One region of the Pantoea eucrina genome, then DNA from elsewhere that is predicted to be linked to it. Evidence: predicted binding sites of a transcription regulator. Region 1 holds the regulator's gene; the other holds the start of a gene.
What was found. The regulator LexA, encoded in region 1, represses DNA repair genes until DNA is damaged. The targets are predictions, from matches to a motif close to TNCTGTATGTACATACAGNA.

Region 1 (3,415 bases):
GCCGCGGCTGAACAGCTCGCCCAGATATTCGCGGAATACGGTGGAGTAGAGTTTATTGCCCTTAAAGGTACGGCGAATAAAGAAGGCCCCCAGCCGGCGGAAAATGGGCCCGGCTGGCCAGAAGTTAAGATTGATACCGGCAGCGATGTGCGGCGGCACCAGCCCCTGATGATAAAGCACGTAGGAGAGCAGCAGATAATCCATATGGCTGCGGTGGCAGGGCACATAGACTATTTCATGACCATCCTGCGCCAGCTGACGCACGCGCTCGCCGCCGTTGACGCTAATGCCCTGATAGAGGCGGCTCCAGAGCCAGCCCATGATGCGGTCGGTAACGCGGATCGCCTCATATGAGAAGTCTGCCGCGATCTCTTCCATCATCTCAACGGCGTTTTGCTGCGCTTTTTCATGCGAAATCTTTTTGCTGCGCGCTTCATCTTCAACCGCTTTTTCAATCGCCTTCGACTGCAGCAGCTTGTTGAACAGATCCTGACGGGCGGGCAGGCTTGGTCCCACCGCGGCGAGACGCTGGCGGGCAAAGTGAATACGCGCCACGCGCGCCAGCTTCTGCGCAATCGACTTATCCGTGCCGTGTTCGGTCGCCATCTGGCGCAGCGAGACGGTGGAAGAGAAGCGGACAAAGCTGTCGCGACCGTGCCAGAGAATGGCGAAAAACTTCTGTACGCCATTCAGTACGCGCAGATGCGGCGTAGGCTCGCCCTGAATTTCACGACCCGGCGCACGGCCAAACATCACCGCCACCGGCAGCATCTGGACATCCAGCTGCGGGTTATTACGATGCAGATCCAGATAGTCGTGAAACAGTTTCACTGACTCCGGGTTCGCCACATAGTAAGGAAAGACACGCGGGCCATCATGAATAAACACATGGCGCGGCAGCAGCGTGCCGTCAATCTCCAGCGGCGCGAGCGGATCGGGCAGATCAAGCCGCAGACACTGGTTGCGTAATGTAAGCAGATCCGCCTTTGAATCATAAGGCAAAACATACATCACGGGACGAGTGGGATCGATACCGTGCTCCGAAACCGGATCGGTCGGTATGACCTTACTTTTTACCAAAATAGAGAGTGGTAAATTCAATAATTTGTAATAGAGTTTACGCCAACCTGACATAGACAACTTGAAGCCTCTTGTTAGCAAAGCGCGGCAAGCATACCAGAAAGTGCAGCGGAGATCTGTGGCTGTGCCATCGCACGCTGCGCACTCATTGACGCCAAAATTACTCAAGGGTTCCCTATTCATGGCAAATAACGTTACCGGCCTGCTGCGTATCATCAAAGCGGCGGGCTACTCCTGGCAGGGAATACGCGCAGCCTGGCAACATGAAGCGGCCTTTCGTCAGGAAGCCGTTGCAGCGGTGATTGCGGTAGTTGTCGCCTGCTGGCTGGATGTGGACGCAGTGACGCGCGTGCTGCTAATTGGTTCGGTGATACTGGTGGTGGTGGTGGAGATCCTCAACAGCGCGATTGAGGCGGTGGTCGACCGAATCGGCCAGGAGCGTCATCCGCTGGCGGGCCGCGCTAAGGATATGGGTTCTGCCGCCGTACTGCTGACGATCCTTCTCGCGCTGTTTGTCTGGATAACGCTGCTCTGGCCGCACGCATATTAAGGCCGCCCGTACCGATATATCGCTGATTTTTGCCGCAGCTGCGGTTTTCATTTCGCCAATACCTGTATATACTCACAGCGACTGTATAAACAACCAGGGGGCGGGATGAAAGCGTTAACCAGCAGGCAGCAGCAGGTCTATGACCTGATTCGCGACCATATTAATACAACCGGCATGCCGCCAACGCGTGCTGAAATCGCTTCACAGCTGGGCTTCCGCTCACCCAATGCAGCTGAAGAGCACCTGAAAGCGCTGGCGCGTAAAGGGGTCATTGAGATTGTCTCTGGCGCCTCGCGCGGCATTCGCTTGCTGATGGAAGAAGAGACAAGCGGTGGACTGCCGTTAATCGGGCGTGTCGCTGCCGGCGAGCCGCTGCTGGCTCAGGAGCACATCGAGACCCACTATCAGGTCGATGCTAACCTGTTCAAGCCGAGCGCGGATTTTCTGCTGCGCGTTAGCGGCATGTCGATGAAAGATATCGGGATTATGGATGGCGATCTGCTTGCCGTGCATAAAACCCAGGATGTGCGTAATGGCCAGGTCGTGGTGGCGCGCATTGACGACGAGGTCACCGTAAAACGCTGGAAAAAGCAGGGTGCTATCGTGCATCTGCTGCCGGAAAACAGCGATTTTCAGCCTATCGAAGTGGATACGCGCCAGCAGTCTCTGACCGTTGAAGGTCTGGCTGTCGGTATTGTCCGTACCGGTGAATGGCTGTAATACCTGGTTAGTCCCCCCGCTGCGGTCTGTGCCTGCACAGGCCGCGGTCTGCTATATTACCCCTCTGCTTCCAACCGTGGCGCCGTGCAGCTGCATGAGGCGCGTTGCCCGCAATAACAGGACTGGCTGATGCCGCTGTTTACCTCTTCTGATCGCACGCTCTGGCGCCTGGCGCTGCCCATGATCCTCTCTAACATCAGCGTACCGCTGCTGGGCATTGTGGATACGGCTATCATTGGCCACCTCGACAGCCCGGTTTACCTCGGCGGCGTAGCCGTGGGTGCAACGGCCACCAGCTTTGTCTTTATGCTGCTGCTCTTTTTGCGGATGAGCACCACTGGCCTGACGGCGCAGGCGTTCGGCGCCCGCGATAAGCCAGCGCTGGCGCGGGCGCTGATCCAGCCGATGCTGATTGCGCTGACGGCAGGCGTGCTGTTCATTGCGCTACGAACGCCGGTCAGCGAGCTGGCAGCCGCGCTGATGGGCGGCAGCGAGGCGGTGCAGCAGCAGGCACAAACCTTTATCGCTATCCGCTGGCTCAGCGCGCCTGCCACGCTGGCAAATCTGGTGATCCTCGGCTGGCTGCTCGGCGTACAGTATGCGCGCGCGCCGATGGTGCTGCTTATTACCGGCAACGTCGTGAATATCCTGCTCGATCTGCTGTTTGTTCTGCAGTGGCACTGGGGCGTGGCGGGTGCCGCAGCGGCCACCGCCGTCGCGGACTATGTGACGCTGGCCGTGGGGCTATGGATGGTGGCGCGGGTGCTGGCGCTGCGCGGCATATCATTTTCGCTGCTTAAAGCCAGCTGGCGCGGCGACGCCGCGCGCCTGTTCCGGCTTAACCGCGACATCATGCTGCGTTCGCTGCTGCTGCAGCTCTGCTTCGCCTCGCTGACGCTACTGGGCGCGCGACTCGGCGCTGACGTGGTCGCCGTCAATGCGGTATTGCTGATGTTCCTGACTTTTACTGCCTATGCGCTGGATGGTTTTGCGTATGCGGTGGAAGCCTGCTCCGGTGAGGCGACCGGCGCAGGCGATCGCAGCCGGCTGCGGCTGATCTGGTAT
Region 2 (3,415 bases), 970 kb from region 1:
AGGGTAGATTTGTTGAAGGTGAACAGCACGTCAGATTTCAGAGTGAAACGCTTGGTTTCAACAACCGGAGCTGGTGCCGGAGCTGGTGCAGCGATTGGTGCAGCAGCTTCATCCTGACCGAAGCGGTATGCAACGCCTACGCTCAGCATGCCGTTGTCTGGACGCGCGCCAACGGTACCTGCATCACCAATGTTGTTAACCCACTGGTAATCCAGACGGGTTGCCCAGTTCTTGGTCACTGCGTATTCAACACCCACTGCAGCCAGCGGAGAAACGCCGGTGTCGTGGTCGCTGCGGCGTTCGCCGGTCAGAGTGTTGTTCTGGGTAGAATCTGCACGCCATACCATGCCACCCAGACGGGTGTACACGTCAAGGTCATCAGCAATCGGGTAGCTCAGTTTAGCTGCCAGCTGAACGCCCTGCGCTTTGAATGCGCCGTTGATGTTGTCGCCTTTGTTAGGCATGCGGCCCAGCCAGTCATAGCCCAGCTCGAAGCCCAGGTATGGGTTCGCCTGATAGCCCAGGAAAGCACCTGCGCCCAGCTGAGATTCGTGAGTTGGACCGTCGTTGTTCGCGTAACCGTTACCGTAGTAACCAGTATCGTGATACTGAGACCAGCCCAGTTTAGCACCGGTGTACCAGGTGTCATCTTTAGGAGCGGCCTGCGCTACGGTAGCGAAGCCAGCCAGTGCCACTGCAATTGCGATAGCTGTCTTTTTCATTTTGCGCCTCGTTATCATCCAAATAGGCAATGAGCAAAAAGGTTGCTCTTGGTTGTAATCCTTCGCCGGGTCTGAACGCTCGCTTATGACTCTACCGAAAAAACGGAGGTTATTGAGCACCCTGGCGAGCTAAAGTCTACAACGAGATTGAAAACTTACAAGTATGATGTGAGGTGAGCAGGTAAAAAAACAGGTGTAAATACACACATTTTAACAATTGACGGGGCAAAATTTTCGGTCTGTAAATAGAGAATTGCAGCTAAGCCCTTGTCCTGACTGGCGGGAACATTATCAGTAGCTTAGCGGCAACAGGCCGGAAAAAAAAGCTGAGATAAACCTCACTTTTTACTTAATGAAACAAATCCGAGGGAATTTTTGTGCTTCCGGGTTGTCTGGCAGAAATGATATCAGCTTCTTCCGGGCGCATAATCAGACCCAAAGCTTCGCCTTCTTCTGCTGCCTGCTGCAGCATCTGACGCTCATTCTCTTGCAGTTCACAGGGTATCCAGGCCAGCACTACGCTGTAATTTCCGGTACGCAGCGCTTTCACCATATTCTCAACCGTACTGAGCCGATCTGATTCAGTAATATGCATACTCTTCTCAAGCGGCAGACCAGACTGCTGGATCCAGCGGCGGCTGACTTTATGCGCTGGCGTCAGCCAGAGCTGCCAGCGTGACTGTTCGCTCAGCTGTTTGAGCACCGGAAGCAGAAGCAATTGCATCATGCCAGGATGCTCACTGTAGCGTAATTCCGTTATACCGCCCATTGACGGCTGAACTGCAGTGGAAGGCGCTAACCAGGAGGAACGATCAACAGGGCCAGAGAAATGCGTGCGCATAATATACTCGCTCAGTAGTGAACTGGATGAATGTACAGTACTGTTTAAATTAACAGAGATCAACTTCATTTTCTGAAAATGTCTCTCAAAACTGGCAGAAGATGGCATTAAAAGCGTTTTATTCATTGAATCAGTAAATCGTTTTTTTTATCTTCTAACTAAATGAATAGTCGATGTTTTATAGGAAATACCCTGCACAAGGAATGAGGAAAAGGGACATGATGAAGCGAAAAAATGAGGTAGTAGAGCAATCGATCGACGCCCTGTCGGTTCTGGGAGATATAGAGTCGCGTACGCAGTTTGGCGGCTACGCACTGGCTATTGAGCGCGTGGTGTTCGCCTATATTGATAATGACACGCTCTACCTGCGCGCCAGTGAGGCGCTGCGGCTTTATGCCGTTCAGCGGCCGCTGGAGCCGCTGGTTTATCGCAAGCGCGGCATCCCTGTCACCCTGAGCTACTTCAAAGTTGATCAGCAGCTATGGCAGGACAGGAGGCAGCTGATCCGTTTGTCAGCCAGCTCCCTGCAGGCGGCACAGGCTGATGCCGCAGTAAAAAATATTTCGCTGCGGCTCAAGGATCTTCCTAATCTCAGTTTGCGTATGGAGCTGATGCTGCATAAAGCGGGGATCAGCTCGGTGGAATCGCTGCAGGAGATGGGGTCACGACAGAGCTGGCTTAAGCTGCGCAGCGTCAACAAGCATGTCGGGTTGAAAACGCTGCTGGCACTTGAAGGGGCGATCTCTGGCCATCATCAGGCGGCGCTTCCGGCTGACGTAAAAGAGGCGCTGAGCAGCTGGTACCAGGAGCGGCTACGCCGGTAAACCCGGGAGCCGCTGTTACTGTTTCAGGCCTGCGCCAGGGCGCGGCGCAGGCGGGCGATCTCAGGCAGCAGTGTGATTAGTAAATCGAGCTGCTGCAAAATCAAAGGTGCCTGGGCTTCAGTACTGGTTTTCAATTCGCCAATGCGCTGCTGAAGCGTATGTTGCATCGCGGCTACCCGATCGTTCGTCACGCACTCAATCTGTAAAACATCCTCAACAAAACAGACGGCGTCATCAAGCAGCGTGAGCAGTTTCCCCGGTGTTAAGCGGGTGCGATGTGCGCCCAGCGCTGAGATATAGCTCAGAAACGAGTGATTAAGGCAGAGCAGTCTGAAGGCGTGCTCCCGCAGCGTCTGCTCTGCCCGGCGTTCACTGTTTATATTCGATACCACAGAGGCGAGTTCGGCGTCAGCGTTGTGCGCATCCCGGCGTACAACCCGGTAAGCCAGCCGGTTATCTTTGCCCTGATGATACTGTTCCATGATGGCATCCAGATAGCGGCAGTTAGCATTCAGCGCGCGATCGGCTATTGTGGTGAGTTTGCGAAAACGCCAGTCAGGCCAGACAAACGCCACCGCCAGCCAGGCGAGTCCGCATCCCAGAAGCGTATCAACAATACGCGGCAGGGCCACGTCAAAGCCTTCACCCAGTAAATTGAAGCAGAGCAGTACCAGCAGGGTAATAAACAGCGTGGCCTGCGCATACTGAATCTGACGGAAAGCAAAAAACAGCACGCCGCTGAGGACGATCAGCAGCAGCTGCCCCTCCACCGAGGGCACCAGCCACAGCACCGGCAGCCCGATTGCCACACCTGCCAGCGTCCCTCCGATACGCAGCGCCAGCCGGCGACGCGTGGCGTTATAGTTGGGCTGACAGACAAACAGGCTGGTAAGCAGTATCCAGTAACCGCGCTGCAGCCCGGTAATCTGAATAAAGGCATAACCTATACAGAGCACCAGCGACATTCGGATGGCGTGGCGAAACAGCGGAGAGGCGGGCGTAAGGTGACGGCTCAGACGCAGACGTAT

Region 2: the regulator LexA is predicted to act here: its motif matches at 1,584-1,603, upstream of sulA (SOS-induced cell division inhibitor SulA).

The regions. Positions count from the first base shown of each region.
Region 1 covers NZ_CP083448.1:253,143-256,557, forward strand. The annotation lists gene plsB (glycerol-3-phosphate 1-O-acyltransferase PlsB) at 1-1,134, opposite strand, end outside; gene LAC65_RS01130 (diacylglycerol kinase) at 1,262-1,630, shown strand; gene lexA (transcriptional repressor LexA) at 1,736-2,350, shown strand; gene dinF (MATE family efflux transporter DinF) at 2,480-3,415, shown strand, end outside.
Region 2 covers NZ_CP083448.1:1,223,272-1,226,686, forward strand. The annotation lists gene ompA (porin OmpA) at 1-722, opposite strand, end outside; gene sulA (SOS-induced cell division inhibitor SulA) at 1,072-1,563, opposite strand; gene LAC65_RS05675 (TfoX/Sxy family DNA transformation protein) at 1,785-2,387, shown strand; gene yccS (YccS family putative transporter) at 2,411-3,415, opposite strand, start outside.